DNA from 4 places in the Psychrobacillus sp. FSL K6-4046 genome. Region 4 is predicted to be linked to each of the others. Evidence: riboswitches for the same ligand, from Rfam matches in the RefSeq annotation. Region 4 holds a riboswitch; each other region holds the start of a gene.
The links. Region 4 has a riboswitch for cobalamin ahead of MKY09_RS17670 (hypothetical protein). Riboswitches for the same ligand answer to the same signal wherever they lie in the genome.
Positions count from the first base shown of each region.

Region 1 (3,783 bases), 210 kb from region 4:
TTCCGACTAACTTGGATTATTACATAGCAAATAAACAAACCAATAATATAGCTCGAAAATGCAAAGCCTATTAATGCTACCACTATACTGGAGCAACCAATAAAAAGAGCGATATATATTCGGTGCAATTCTTGATAAATCGTACTTTTATTTAAAAAGTGAAGCAACATATATGACAGCAGCACGACAACTAATTGAATTCCTCCAGTTAATAGCACCAGTCGTTCATTGGACAAGGTAGTTATTTTAGCCATTTCTAATAGATGAGGAAGCCACAGACGATCAAAACCTTCACTATAAAAACCTATAAACAGAGCGATTAGAAATAGCATACGAAGTATAAAGCTAGTTCTGGAGAAAAGAATGATTTTCTCCAAGTTCTCTTTCATTGTCTCCCATGCACCAATTCTTTCGCTTCTTTTCAAAGGTTTAAAATGATCCTCTTTCATAAATATTATTAGTAAAACAGCTAAACCAATCATACATAATCCTCCTACTATAATCGGTAGATGGATTAGGTACGAGCCGATTAATACGCTTAACGGAATGGCAACTAATTGGCCTAGGTTTCCAGCCTTAGCTCCTCTCATATATGCAGATGAGGCCTTTTCTTCTCCTATTTCATCAGCTATCCAGGCTTGCAATGACCCGCTAGTAAAGGTATACCCTATCCCCCATGCCACTTGAGCCAATAAAACCGTAATAAAAAAAGGAAACAAGCCTTCTAATAAAAAACCAACTCCTATTAGAAAGTAACCAATGATAACGGATAGCTTCCGGCTCTTTAAATCAGACATGATACCAGTTGGAATTTCAAAGAGAAATACGGTTAACTCCAACACAGTTCCCACTAAAACTAGTTGCAACGGATCCAGCTTAACAACGCTTACTTGATACAACAAACTGACTGTAAATATAAAAGTAAAAAATAATTGCGATAGAAAGCAAATATAAATATACAGCCGATATGGGTCCTTTAAACTACTCATTTACCTCACCTCTCCACTTGATTATAAAAAGAGAAGCAGTCTACGACTTATCCAAATTTGCTATATTGACTAACTTTTTTTATGTTATAGTGAAAGAACAATTAAATAATGTGTAGATTTAGGTGTTCTTTTAATTACAAAAGAACTTAAAAGGGAAGTTCGGTGAAAGACCGACGCTGTCCCGCAACTGTAAATGTGAGCAATACTTTATAAACCACTGTATGTATCGATACTACGGGAAGGAAGGTAACGCAATGACCATGAGCCAGGAGACCTGCCTATTTCAAGTACACACCACGACCCTACGAGGATAGGAGGTGCTAAGTGCAACTATGACAAGCAAAGCTTGAAAATACTGCCGTACGAAAAGACATACTAAAATCCACTGGAGTGAACAGACTCCTTATTTAATCGTGGTTTTTATTTGTTTCCTAGCGTACTGACTATTAAATCATACTAACCAAGCATCCTCTTTTATAAAAAAGAGGATGCTTTTTATGTTAAAAACGAAAGGATTTTGGAAATGAGAAAAGAGATTTTTATGGAGCAATTTAAGCAAGTATTAATGACAAACCAGGTTGCAAGTACCTCGATATCTCTACAGTCTACCTTTGAGGAAATGAAAAAAGAAATTGAGCTTAACTCAGTATGGAGTATAGAAGAAAGAAATCTTTTTCTTCACCACTTAAATGTTGCACACCGTCAGATTAAACAAGAGATTGCTGGAATAAAGCAGGAATAAATAAAATACATATGTCAGTCAATTTCATAAATAGAGCTTTACCGATTAACACGAACATTTTATCCGTATTGATTGTAGCGACAGACGGCGACTCCTACGGGATAAGTGAGACAGATAGACATCACAACCACGCGCGTAAGCGATGGGTGATGGCTTATCGCTCACCCCGCGGAAAGCATCCGTCAGAGCGGAAGCAATTATGCTTCTACACATATAAAAGCATATATAAATCATTGTTTTCTACTATTTGTTCGTGTTTTGCTTTTTAAATATGAATTATGAAATTGACACTTAAAATAATTAAAAAAGCGAACCAATGACGTTAGTCATTTGGTTCGCTAATTACTATAGATCTTGATAATCCCTTTGATATTTACCGCCATCTTTAACCTCTGAATGATACAAAGCCTTTAGAGCAAAGCTTTTTTCTAAATCATGCTCCTTCATTACTTCCTTCAATCTTTTAGCTAAATCAGGACTGAACTTAACAAGCTCTTCCATTTTAGATTTTGAATATTGCATTACATTACCTCCCCACTATCATTGTTTATACAGTATAGCACTTTGTATTAAAGACATACGAAAATTTCAGTTTAGGCTAATTAAAATTGGCTCACTCCAACTCCTAAAATAGACAATCACATTTTTTCCATTTTCGCATAAATTAATTTGACAATTCAAATAATATGAGTTAACCTATTGAACAAATGTTTCCTTAAGGAAAATAATTATCTCGCATGAAATTTATATTTTTTTATTCTAAAAGTTTCCCGCGGGAAATAATTTATAACAAAGGAAAAGGAGTGTAGTAAATGAAAAAAATATTTTTATTATTTTTTGCTATGGTTTTATTGGCTGGATGTAATGACAAAAACAATGGGAAGGCTGAAGTTGATAAGCCACTAGTAGTTACAACTACAGGTCAAGTTGCTGATGCCGTAAAGAGGATTGCCGGGGATATGGTAGAAGTTAAATCCTTGATGGGACCAGGAGTAGACCCGCATCTTTACAAGGCCACTCAAGGTGATTTACAAGTATTAGAGGACGCGGATATCATTTTTTACAATGGGCTAGAGCTTGAAGGAAAAATGAGTGATATTTTTGAGAAGATGAAAAAAGAGAAATCGGTAGTTGCCATTGGAGAAGTAGTTCCAAAGGAGAGAATTTTAAATGACGAAGCTCATCCTGAACTATTTGATCCCCATATTTGGTTTGATATAGATGTGTGGAAGATTGCAACTCAGGAAATCACCAAAACACTTACAAAAGAATTCTCTACTAACGAAGAGCAATTTAAGGAAAATGAAATTAAGTTTTTTCAAGAACTAGATGAGCTAAATGAATGGACGAAAGAACGTATTATTGAAATACCAAAGGAGCAGCGAGTGCTTGTTACTGCCCATGATGCATTTAACTACTTTGGTGAAAGTAATGGAATGGAAGTCAGAGGTTTACAAGGTCTTAGCACAGATGCCGAGTATGGATTAAAGGATATACAGAACGTCGTAAACTTCTTAGTAGAGCAAAATATTAAAGCAGTATTTATTGAATCCAGCGTTTCTGATAAAGCCATGAATGCTGTCATTGAAGGTGCAAAGGAAAAAGGACACACGATACAAATTGGAGGAGAGCTTTACTCGGATGCCATGGGTGCTGAAGGAACAGAGGAAGGAACTTATATAGGAATGTATAAGCATAATGTCAACACAATAGTTGATTCACTTAAATAGGAGGTAGCAAAATGAACGCATTACAGGTAAAGGATTTATCTGTAGCTTATGAGGAAAAGATAGTTTTAAGCGAAATTAACCTAACTATTCCCAAGGGACAGATTACTGGGATTGTTGGACCAAACGGAGCTGGTAAATCTACACTGATTAAAGCGGTGTTAAATCAGCTTCCCAATAAAACAGGTACCGTTTCTATATTAGAGCAACCACTTAATCCAAAAGATCTCCTTGTAGGGTATGTCCCTCAAAGAAATGCTGTAGATTGGGACTTCCCAACTAATGCTTTAGACGTTGTCTTAATGGGAAGATACGGTCATATTGG
Region 1 is NZ_CP152020.1:3,807,666-3,811,448, forward strand. Features, by position in the region: gene MKY09_RS18820 (MFS transporter) at 1-989, opposite strand, end outside; cobalamin riboswitch at 1,093-1,286, shown strand; gene MKY09_RS18825 (hypothetical protein) at 1,513-1,731, shown strand; gene MKY09_RS18830 (hypothetical protein) at 2,077-2,253, opposite strand; gene MKY09_RS18835 (zinc ABC transporter substrate-binding protein) at 2,544-3,461, shown strand; gene MKY09_RS18840 (metal ABC transporter ATP-binding protein) at 3,473-3,783, shown strand, end outside.
Region 1: linked by a shared signal. The riboswitch ahead of MKY09_RS18825 (hypothetical protein) and the one ahead of MKY09_RS17670 (hypothetical protein) in region 4 are both predicted to bind cobalamin.

Region 2 (3,783 bases), 510 kb from region 4:
ACAACGATACCAGCATTCATTATTTCGCTAATTGGATATGGGATTTTATCGCCAAACAAAGAATTTCAACAGCTCGAGCAAGTAAATGAATTTCAAGCTGGACTACTCCAAACAGGGATGATTCATTGGTATACACTGATTCCTCTTGTTTTACTCGTTATACTTTCCATTAAGAAAGTGCCTGCTATATTATCTCTGGCTTTCACATCAGTTGTTGCTATACTTATTTCCTATTTCCATCACTCTTTTAGTTTTGGGGAAGTATTAAATATACTATTTTACGGTTTTACTTCTAGCACGGGTATGGAAGCGATTGACTCCTTACTTTCTAGGGGAGGCATTAATAGCATGATGTTTACGATTGGGCTTGTTCTACTTGCGCTAAGTATGGGTGGGCTTTTGTTTACGCTGGGGATCGTGCAAAGCTTACTGATGAAAGTGGAAAGCTCGCTAAGGAAGGTGAGTTCTGTTGTTGCAGCAACTGCATTTACCGCAATTGGGGTTAATACACTTATCGGAGAGCAGTACTTATCGATTTTATTGACTGGAGAAGCATTCCAAGCACAATTTAAAAAAGTTGGCTTGGCCAATAAAAACTTAGCACGCGTAATGGAAGATGCTGGTACGGTTGTAAACCCCCTTGTACCATGGAGTGTATGTGGGATTTTCATTACGAATGTATTAGCTGTTACAACACTCGAGTACCTACCATTTGCATTTTTCTGCTTGCTTAGCCCGATCCTGACTATATTATTTGGGTTTACTGGAAAAACATTGACTTATATCGAAGAAAAATAGTTTTACAGTAAATCCCCATTACTACTTTTATTTAGTAATGGGGATTTACTGTAGTTACGGGCTGACTTGTTTTTTAATGAATAAATGTATTATGAACTCTTTGAGATTCATTGAAATAATTCGCCCATATAAATGTCAAAATAAATGACATCATAGACACTGCAGCGAATTCAAACCGTTCCTCATGATTCACTCCATATAATAGATTTGATATGTAAACAAATGCAAAGCCGAAAACAAATTTACACGCAGCAGTGGCAATATAATAAAGGATCATATGCTTTGGTAATGACCTTTTTTTCTTGAAAAAGTGAAAAATAAGGATTGTTGAGATGACTATTGTTAAAAGTAAAATAAGGGAGTAGACTACTATGGTTACACTTATGAAGATTTGCTGTCCTTTAGATACATCTAATTCAATCATCGTCACCCAAATGTTATTCGTAAGGTAGGTTATTATGTGGCTGAAAAATCTAAGTAAATAGTGAAACGGTGCATATAGCAGACCAATCAAGGGCAGAATGAGCCAACCATTGATTCCTGAGGGTCCATTATGTGGTTGGACAGATACATTAGTAACAGTCATTGAGAACTACCTCCTATCGTATGTTTACTTTACAAATGTATTCTTTACTCTCTTGGATTTACTAAAATAAGTAATCCAAATCGAGGTACTTATCATAGCCCGTATTACATTAAACATATAGTATTGGGATGTTAAAGGATCAGATCCAAACACATTCTCTATGATTTGCAAATTTATATAGCCAATGAGAATATCTATTATTAGCATGATGGTAAGGCAGGTAATCATTACCTTAGGGAAAAACGTTTTCTTTTTAAAGAAAAGTATGAGTAATACTATTACTGTAGATATTTGAGCAATACAAATGATGAGGTCTGTTATTACAAATGGTCCAAATAAAGGATGATAATATTCTCCACTCTTACTAGCTATACTCTCCCAACCTTCAGCCGTCAAAAAAGGGAAAACATCTATCATGAGATAGGCAATAATAACAAACGGTGAGGTAATTAGCCCGATAAGTGGAAGTATTAGCCAGCCCCCTATACCAACAGGTCCGTGTGGTAATAAGTCCTTAGATGTCAACCTAGTGGAATTGCTTGTAATCATATTTATAACCTCCTAATTTTAAGATATTTTACCAATTTTATAGGTCGCTATAATTATAATATACAGAAAATATTGGATTCGCAATTTTATAATTGGGTTATTCTGAAAATGAGATGTAAGACCTAACACAAAGTCTTTTTACCTATGTACAAGTTTAAACACAATATGTTAGGGTATATAAGTAAACAAAACACAATATATAGTATATAAACGATGAAAAGGTACCATTATGGTTTAAAAGGGAATTCGGTTTAAGACCGAAGCTGTCCCCGCAACTGTAAGTGCGGACAACTGTTGATTATGCCACTGCGAAGTTTCGTGGGAAGGCCAATGGGAGGAAGATGCACGAGCCAGTAGACCTGCCTTTTTGTCGATGAAGCAACACTTTCTTCGGGGGTTGAGAGGTGGGGGCGAGAGACTCTATCTTAAAACGAACGATATGTCTTGTTGTTTCCTACTTTAAAATCATGAGCGATGACTCAGCCTAAGAGGCTAGAGGCATCGCTTTTTTGTATATAAAAAATAGGGAGGAATTTAAATTGGCAATAATTACGAATACAGAAAAACAGCAGGTATTACAGCAATTAATAGTAGAATTTGGGGAAGAAAAGTTAGCACCCTTAGTTAAGTCACATCACAAGTGGCTACAAAAACATTCAGAAGGTATGATATCGACATGGTCTAAGGCTATGTCACTAGAGGCATTGAGCTTTTTAGATGAACAGGAGCCATTTTGGACATTTGTGGCAGCACGTATTTATTTAGCAGAAGTATATTCGCAGCAAGCAGAACGGAGAGGTACCACTGCTGATGCCGTCTATACAAAATTTGCAGAGAACGTACGGATCCTTTCTAAAAAGGGAATATATAATCCCTCTATTATGGAAAGCTATTCGAATGAGGAGTTAGAGCAGCTAGGAAATCTCCTTGTCGCCAAAAGAGATTCCCTATTTACCTACATAGCCTTAAAAACCCTTTTAGATCGCTATGTAGCGAAGGATTTTAATAAGGATATTGTAGAGCTGCCACAAGAGCGCTGGCTTGTTATAGCTATGACACTTATGAAGGACGAAAAAGAAAACCGTCTTGAAAAAATAAAAGAAGCTTATTGGGCAATGAGCAATTTATATATGACGGTTGCAACTCCAACTTTATCTAATGCTGGAAAGCCACATGGACAGCTCTCTAGCTGCTTTATTGACACGGTAGATGATAGTCTGCAAGGTATTTACGACAGTAATACAGACGTAGCCACTCTATCTAAATTTGGAGGGGGTATCGGTGTATACATGGGGAAGGTGCGTAGCCGTGGCTCTTCTATACGAGGATTCGTGGGAGCATCTAGTGGAGTTCTCCCTTGGATTAAACAGTTGAATAATACGGCAGTCAGCGTCGATCAGCTTGGACAACGACAAGGGGCCGTAGCTGTTTATTTGGATGCTTGGCATAAGGACATTTTTACGTTTTTAGATCTACGCCTAAACAATGGAGATGATCGCCTTCGAGCGCATGATATTTTCACAGGTATATGCTTGCCGGATTTATTTATGGAGAAGGTAGATGCAAGGGAGGAATGGCATTTATTTGATCCGCATGAGGTCCGTCAGGTAATGGGTTATTCTTTGGAGGATTTCTATGATGAAAAAAGAGGAGAAGGATCATTCCGGGAAAAATACGAGGAATGTGTGAATGACCAACGCCTATCGCGAGAAACTGTACAAGCAATCGACTTGATGAAAAGAATTATGCGTTCTCAGTTAGAGACAGGGGTACCATATATGTTTTACCGAGATGAAGTAAATCGTAGCAACCCAAATAAGCATGAGGGAATGGTCTATAGTAGTAACCTC
Region 2 is NZ_CP152020.1:221,967-225,749, forward strand. Features, by position in the region: gene nhaC (Na+/H+ antiporter NhaC) at 1-798, shown strand, start outside; gene MKY09_RS01185 (DUF2569 domain-containing protein) at 872-1,384, opposite strand; gene MKY09_RS01190 (DUF2569 family protein) at 1,409-1,933, opposite strand; cobalamin riboswitch at 2,136-2,315, shown strand; gene MKY09_RS01195 (ribonucleoside-diphosphate reductase subunit alpha) at 2,479-3,783, shown strand, end outside.
Region 2: linked by a shared signal. The riboswitch ahead of MKY09_RS01195 (ribonucleoside-diphosphate reductase subunit alpha) and the one ahead of MKY09_RS17670 (hypothetical protein) in region 4 are both predicted to bind cobalamin.

Region 3 (3,783 bases), 900 kb from region 4:
ATCTCCCTTACGTACCGGAGGAATTAAAAAATATTCAACTAATCACCATTTATATGGACTTTAATGTATATGATCATTTAAATGATGATAACCTAGCGCCTTTTTTTATGATCAATTGCTATACAAACCTCAATGGATTACTAAAAATAAACAACCAATCTGTGAGGATGAGGTCTTTTCCGTTAATTCCAAAGCTGGTTAATAACGACACTCCTGCCTGGGATTCTGAGGATATAGAAACGGAAGTCCAAGATGAGATTTTACATCTTGAATTGGATGAGGATATTGAATATTACGATGATATCGTGGAGGATATCTATCCTATGCATAAGATCGGTGGATACCCCTCTTATACACAGAGTGGAGTTTCATATGGTGAAGAATATCCATTTGTCTTACAAATAAGCTCTGATGCGAAAGCACAATTCAACATAGTAGACAGTGGTAGCTTCTATTTTTTCTATAATCAAGACAAACAAGAGTGGATTGTGTACTGTGATTTTTATTAATAGCAGGTAAAAAAAGTAGTAATGGATTAAAGCTCATTTCAGTAAAAGTTTTTTTATATTATTATTTATCTCAAAATGTTTTGATTCAATTATTCCCTTTGTTTTTAGATATATTAAGAAGATGGAGCGAATTTCAGTTGCACACAACTAAGAGAGGGTGTTCTTTGACTGGATGGAAAGAAGAAAATAAACCAAATATCCTGAAAACGGCACGAGAACAATCAAAAGCAACGAAAAAAATACTAAAAGAAGTAAGAGAAACGATTGATAAAAAAAATGATGAAAACAAGAAATCGCGATGAAAAACTACTATATTAAGCTTTTTTAAGGTTAAAGTTGTCGTGTTTTATATATTATAAAGAAGTCTTTACCAATCAACCATGAACCTTTTCTAATTATTGATTGAAGTGGCAGGAGGCGACTCCAGCGGGAGGAAGGAGACAGATAAGACATCACAACCACGCGCGTTAGCGATGGGTGAGGGCTTATCGCTCCCCTCGCGGAAAGCGTCCGCCAGAGCGGAAATCAATTCTACTTTCCACATTTAAAAGCATATAAACTTCAATATTCTTTATTAATCGTTCGTATTGTTGAAATGTATAAAATGTATGCTTTTTCAAATACCGACTTCAACTCGACAACATCTAAATATAAGGTATAATAAATGCAAGAAACAATAGAATAACATTTGCTTAAAGGTGCTCTAGTTATCGGTTACTAGAGTTAAAAGGGAAGCTGGTTAAAGTCCAGCGCGGTCCCGCCACTGTAAGTGATGCATATGCATCATAAGCCAGAAAACCTGCCTTTACGTACACACCCATTACCTACGCGGATAGGTCTGGTGTAGGTCCGCTTTCGGTTTTTCGTGGCTGATTTATACCTATCTATCTCTCATCCTAGGATGGGGGATTTTTTGTTGTCTATATTTAGGAGGAATAAAGGATGAAGAAACTGTGGTTAATTATTGGAATGACCTTGCTGATTTTAGGTGGTTGTAATGAGCAAGAGACACTTCCAACAGAAAAAGAAAGTAGCCAGGAAATTGGTAACTCAGAAACGGCATTCCCACTTACACTGACGGATGCAGTAGGACAAGAAATTACGCTAGAGGAAGCTCCGAAATCAATCGTATCCATGATTCCAAGTAACACGGAGATTCTATTTGCTTTGGGACTAAATGAGGAAATTATCGGTGTTAATGATTACGAAAGCTATCCAAAGGAAGCGTTAGATAAAGAAAAAATTGGCGGGATGGAATTTAACATTGAAAAAATTATCTCTTTAAGTCCGGATATTGTATTCGCTCATGAATCCATTGTTTCAATGGCAGAGGCAGGATTACAGCAGCTTCGAGATGCTGGTGTAAAGGTATTTGTGGTACAGGATGCAAAGGATTTTAACTTAACCTATACAACTATTGAACAAATTGGCCGAGCAACGGGGAAATATGAGGAAGCACAAGCCGTTATAGAGGATATGAAGGCAAAGGTTGACGAAATTCAAGAAAAAGTTGCAAAAGTAGAGACAAAGAAAACAGTATTCGTAGAAACTTCCGATGTACCAGAAATCTATACTCCTGGTAATGGGACATTTATGCAAGAAATTTTAACGATGGTCAATGCAGAAAACATTATGGCTGATCAAGATGGCTGGTTTCAAGTTAACCCAGAGGAAATAGTAAGCCGTAACCCAGATGTAATGTTAATCACCTATGACTACGTGGAAGGAATTGTAGAAAAGGTGAAGCAGCGTGATGGCTTTGACACAGTGACTGCCATTCAAAACGATGAGGTGGTACAAGTGGATGAGGATGCAACGAGTCGTCCAGGTCCACGTTTAGTAGAAGGCCTAGAGGAAGTGGCTAAGGCTATTTATCCGGAGGCATTTAGTGAGTAAATCAATGATCGGTTATACCTTGTCACTGGCTACGTTAATCGTAGCCATTTGGCTAGGTGTGTCGGTCGGATCTGTAAAGGTACCGATCAGTACTTTATGGGATACGGGTACAGATGCGATTGCAACAAATATCGTCTGGAAGATTCGCATGCCGCGAGTTATACTCGCAGGATTAGTCGGAGCATCCCTGGCAATAGCGGGAGCAGCTTTTCAAAGTCTGCTTAAAAATCCGCTAGCCGATCCTTATACATTGGGAGTGTCGTCCGGAGCATCGGTTGGTGCAGTGACTACACTCTTTTTTGGAATATCAGTACCTTTTTTAGGAATGTTCACCTTGCCTGTTTTCAGTATGTTAGGAGCTCTTGCAACGATGCTCACCGTAATCACCTTCGCGAAGCTTGTTGATCGAGCGATGAAAATGGAAACGATTATTTTAACAGGTATTATCTTTAGCTCGTTTCTCGGCTCTGTTATTTCCTTAATGATTGCATTAACAGGGGAAGAGCTAAGGCAAATAATTGGTTGGCTCCTTGGAAGCGTCTCTATGCGTGGCTGGAGCTATGTTCAAATGGCATTACCTTTTATAATAATTGGTTCACTTTTATTATGGTTAAACCGTAGGGAGCTAAATGCAATGCTGTTTGGAGAAGAACGAGCACAGCATTTAGGTGTGGAAGTGAAGAAACGTAAAATGATGATACTAATAGGTGGGTCTATGCTTACTGGGACGGCTGTAGCTGTATCCGGTACGATTGGATTCGTGGGGTTGGTTGTTCCTCATATGACGAGGCTGCTATTTGGCTCCGATAACAGGCATGTACTTCCCTTAAGCTTCATAAACGGAGCTTCGTTATTAATCATTTGTGATCTTGTGTCACGTACCATTATATCTCCAACAGAGCTTCCAATAGGTGTCATCACTGCCTTTATTGGCGCACCAGTATTTGCATTTATCTTCTTCCGACAACGTAAAAAAGGAGCTGCATAGCATGCTAGAGATCAAAAACATTTCTGGTGGTTACAATCAAAAACTAGTCGTGCATGACGTATCCTTCCAGGTATCTAAAGGAGAGATGCTAGGAATATTAGGTCCAAATGGCAGCGGGAAATCTACCCTTTTAAAATTGATGAGTGGCATACTTACCCCTGCATCAGGAGAAGTAATGATTGAAGGTAAGCAACTAAAATCCTATTCCTCAAAGGAGCTTGCGAAAAGGCTGGCCGTTTTGCCGCAGCTGCACAATCAAGCTTTTTCACATACCGTTCGAGATACGGTTTCACTCGGTCGTTACCCTCACCAGTCGGGCTGGTTTTCAACATGGTCGCAAGAGGACGAGGTAGCGACACAGGAAGCAATGAGGCTAACTGCTATCGACAA
Region 3 is NZ_CP152020.1:609,940-613,722, forward strand. Features, by position in the region: gene MKY09_RS03005 (DUF1963 domain-containing protein) at 1-509, shown strand, start outside; gene MKY09_RS03010 (hypothetical protein) at 674-811, shown strand; cobalamin riboswitch at 1,189-1,331, shown strand; gene MKY09_RS03015 (ABC transporter substrate-binding protein) at 1,452-2,405, shown strand; gene MKY09_RS03020 (iron ABC transporter permease) at 2,398-3,393, shown strand; gene MKY09_RS03025 (heme ABC transporter ATP-binding protein) at 3,395-3,783, shown strand, end outside.
Region 3: linked by a shared signal. The riboswitch ahead of MKY09_RS03015 (ABC transporter substrate-binding protein) and the one ahead of MKY09_RS17670 (hypothetical protein) in region 4 are both predicted to bind cobalamin.

Region 4 (3,783 bases):
ACCTCAATTGGGTAGAGCAATTGGAGAGACGTTAAAAGAATTTAAAAGCTCAACTAAAGATATAGTAGACGATGTTGCAGAAGAATTTAAAATAGAAGACAAAGAAACAGTAACTAAAAAAAATATCTAATGCAAAAAGCCGCCAAATTCTAATAGGCGGCTTTTTGCATGTGTTAATATACATTCCTAGATATCAGTCTATAAGAATCTATACAAAAGCTTGTTGCTCTTTATTTCTTTAAATAACGAAGAAATAAAAGGGCCTCTTGGAGTTTGTGTGATGGGATAGGGGTTAGTGATATAGGCAACACACCAGAGATGAAAGTTTATACAGACGGGGATTTATCAGATTCAAACTGTAAAATTTGGATTCCCAATGAACCAGTTAAAACTTGTCAATGAAGTCATGCTACAAAGGGTAACTAGCCTTTGTAGCATTTTATATATATGCACTTTCATATGCCACTTCTGTTACGATCATTTCCTCTTCGGAGTAAGCCTTAAGTAGTTCCCTTGCTATATACGATGGTGCTCCTAATGATTCTATTATTGCTTGCTCGGATTTCCCCTCTCTTAACAAGTCACAAAAATATTTTTGGAAATCTCGAACAACCGCTTGGCGCTCCTTAGCATTTAAAATATATAGCTGTTTTTCTAATGTCTCAATATAAACGTTTGCTGTCACTTCTAACTCCTCCTCGGTACTATTCATTAAATAGTACTATACCATAACACTATTATCCATTGAAAGGTACCTGTTTTAAAATAAAAGAAGATGGCCTCCTCAAAACGAGACCATCCTTTACTTTATTTAAATAATTCTGGATAAACGGTTTTGGCTACTAGTTCCACAGCTTCACCAATTCGTGGACCAGGGCGAGACATTATGTCCGAATCTAATTGGAAGATGGCGTTGTTTTGTACAGCCTCTAGCTGGTTCCAGCCTGGACGAGCCTTAATCTCACCAATTGGATCTTCTACATAATTTACGGTAGTTAAGATAATCGGAGGATTTTTCTTAATGACATCTTCCTCAGATAATTTAATCCATCCCTCTTGGTCTCCAAAAATGTTCACAACAGAAGCATTATTCAAAACTTCTTGTTGAAACGTATTTTTACCAGTTGTAAAAATTTCAGGAGAGGGGCTTATCTCAAAATAAACTTGTTTCTGATTAGCTACACCCGATACTTTGTCCTCAACACTTTGAATAGTAGTTTTAATAGAGTTAACAAGGTTTATTCCTTTATCCTCAACTCCCATTACTGCGGCCAACTGTTCAATATCACCATAGACGTCTTCAAATGACAGTGCCGATTGAATGACAAAAACGTCTAAACCCGCATCTTCCAACACTTTAAGCTCTTCCTCAGAACCGGTGGTATACGCTATCACTACATCTGGGCTTATCTCTAAAATCCGTTCTGCATTAAAGCTCATAGAATCGGAAATTCTTTCAATTTCCAGTGCTTCTTCTGGATAGGTATCATACTCTGTAGCTCCCACTATTTTATCTCCCACGCCAAGGGCAAATAGAATTTCTGTGTTGCTTGGTTGTAGAGACACAACCGAGTCGGGAACTTCTTCAAATGTAATTTCGTTCCCCATATCGTCCGTTACAGTGTATTCCTTTACTTCTTGTACAGAATCTGTTTCAACAGCTGTATTCTTTTCAGCCTCTTGGCAGCCTACAAGTAAGATAGAAAGTATTAGTACCGCTAACCAATTTCTTAATTGTTTATTCATATGTTAATCCCCCAATTCTTTCTTTTTTCTCATGGGATATGATTTACTGACAAATTGAATCTCGTCAACTCCATGATACTTATTTACATATACCGCCATTGCAAACAATACATTTGCTAATAGCTGCGTGTAGTCAAATAAAATCTCAGGTACTTCTCTTTCTAAAGAGACTTTATGTAAAGCTCTGACCGACTTTTTTGCTTCACTTCGACATACGTGCAACTCACAAGCAGCCGTTGAACCTTGTGGAAGTACGAATATATCTACTCTTCCTTCTACTTCGCTTACGTAGGAATCGTACATATCGCTGAGGATTTGTAAATCTTCTTCATGGATCGCGAGCTTCCCTCTGACAGACCCATTTAAGTGGTATGCCATCGGGGCCAAATACATAAGGTCCTCATATACTCTTGGAATAACTTTTGTTAAAGAAGCAGCCAAGCCGATACGTGTCGTCAGTGAGTCCGTTCGAATCTCAAAGTCTACTGTAGAAGGCTTCTCTCTCATAAACGGATAACAAATATAACGCATGTCCTTTTTCACCTTTTCCCCTCCCTTCCTAGTAAATGTGAACATATGCAATACAATACTCGACCTCTTACAGCACAAAAAACGCCACCCCAAAAAGGGCGGCGCAATACTATTTATCGTTTTATAAATTCAATCGAAAAAATAGACACGTGCCGTACAACCCCTTAACTTCCGAAGAGTATTTATACGTTCAAGAAAAGGCTGGTCTCCTGGCTCATGCATCATTTTACTCTAAGAACCTTCCCATCGACGTTTGTCAACAGTGGTATTTTTCTTATTTCATCTGCATTTACAGTTGCGGAAACAGCTTCGGTTTTTCACCGAATTCCCAATTAAGCTGACAAGTCAGCACCTTTTCCCTGCAATAAATTATTCACTTATCGTAAGTGTACCATAGCGTATCATTTTGGGGTAGAAATGGTTATCTAGTGTTAAAACTTGTAATTAGTTTGTTTCTTGTTCAGTTTATGCTACTGTTTTTATATGAAAAAATATATCCCACTATTACTTTTAATTCTCTTTGTATTTATTGCTTCGGGTCAAACTTCCGAGCAGCAGTCTTTAGAGACTGTGCTTAAAAACTGGCTTCCCAACAAGCCATTGGAATCCTTTTTGTCTTTATTTCATATTCCATATTGGGGATTTTATGTCTCTGTCGAGGAACGTGGCTACTATGCATTTGTTGAATTTTTAATCAGAAAAGGAACGCACTTTTTTTATTTTGGTTTGATTGGATTAGCCATTTATATTGCTTTACCGAAAAAAAAGTACAGAAAGCTGTTGGCCATACTGATTACCTTTTTTCTAGGAGCAGCAGATGAATTCCATCAATCCTTTACGAGTGGACGATCTGCACTCTTTCAGGATGTTCTATTAGATACAAGTGGCGCAATTTTTGCCATGCTATTGCTAACGCTTGTTCAATGGTTAAAGAATAGAAAAAACGCTACCCACTAAATTTAAAAGGTAGCGTTTTTCTATTAAGCTATTTAAAGAACTTATTTTCGACTTTTCTTTAATAGGAAGGCAAGACCTAAGGTGATAATGGAGAACACAGTAAGTAATTGATTAATCGGAAGTATAGGCTTGAATTTTACATTTTCCTCGGTGATTTCATAAACTCCAACTGGTTTAATCGAAAATACACCACCTGCTCCTTCTCCTTGACCACTAGCATTTTGCTCGTCTGTAAATCCACCGCCTCCTCCTCCACCTACGAAGTAGTTCACTTTGGCTACTGGCAGAATCCGTTTATTGTCCATAATAATTGGGTCCCCGTATATTAAAGAAGCATCCTTTTCTCTAGAAAACTTTTCAAAAATAGAACGTATTGGTGTTTGTATCATAGGCAGCTTGGTATTATCCTTTTGTTTACTTGTCTTTTCCTCCATACTATCTCTCCTTTATTTTAATATAAGGGTCATATGATGTTCCTCGTAATAAACATCTCTTTCCTTTAAAGCCATTTCTTCTGTTCCAAATACTTTAAATCCTAGCTGCAGGTAT
Region 4 is NZ_CP152020.1:3,593,003-3,596,785, forward strand. Features, by position in the region: gene tatA (twin-arginine translocase TatA/TatE family subunit) at 1-130, shown strand, start outside; gene MKY09_RS17660 (DUF1700 domain-containing protein) at 440-685, opposite strand; gene MKY09_RS17665 (ABC transporter substrate-binding protein) at 808-1,746, opposite strand; gene MKY09_RS17670 (hypothetical protein) at 1,750-2,289, opposite strand; cobalamin riboswitch at 2,459-2,648, opposite strand; gene MKY09_RS17675 (VanZ family protein) at 2,761-3,234, shown strand; gene MKY09_RS17680 (spore germination protein GerW family protein) at 3,276-3,668, opposite strand; gene MKY09_RS17685 (GNAT family N-acetyltransferase) at 3,681-3,783, opposite strand, start outside.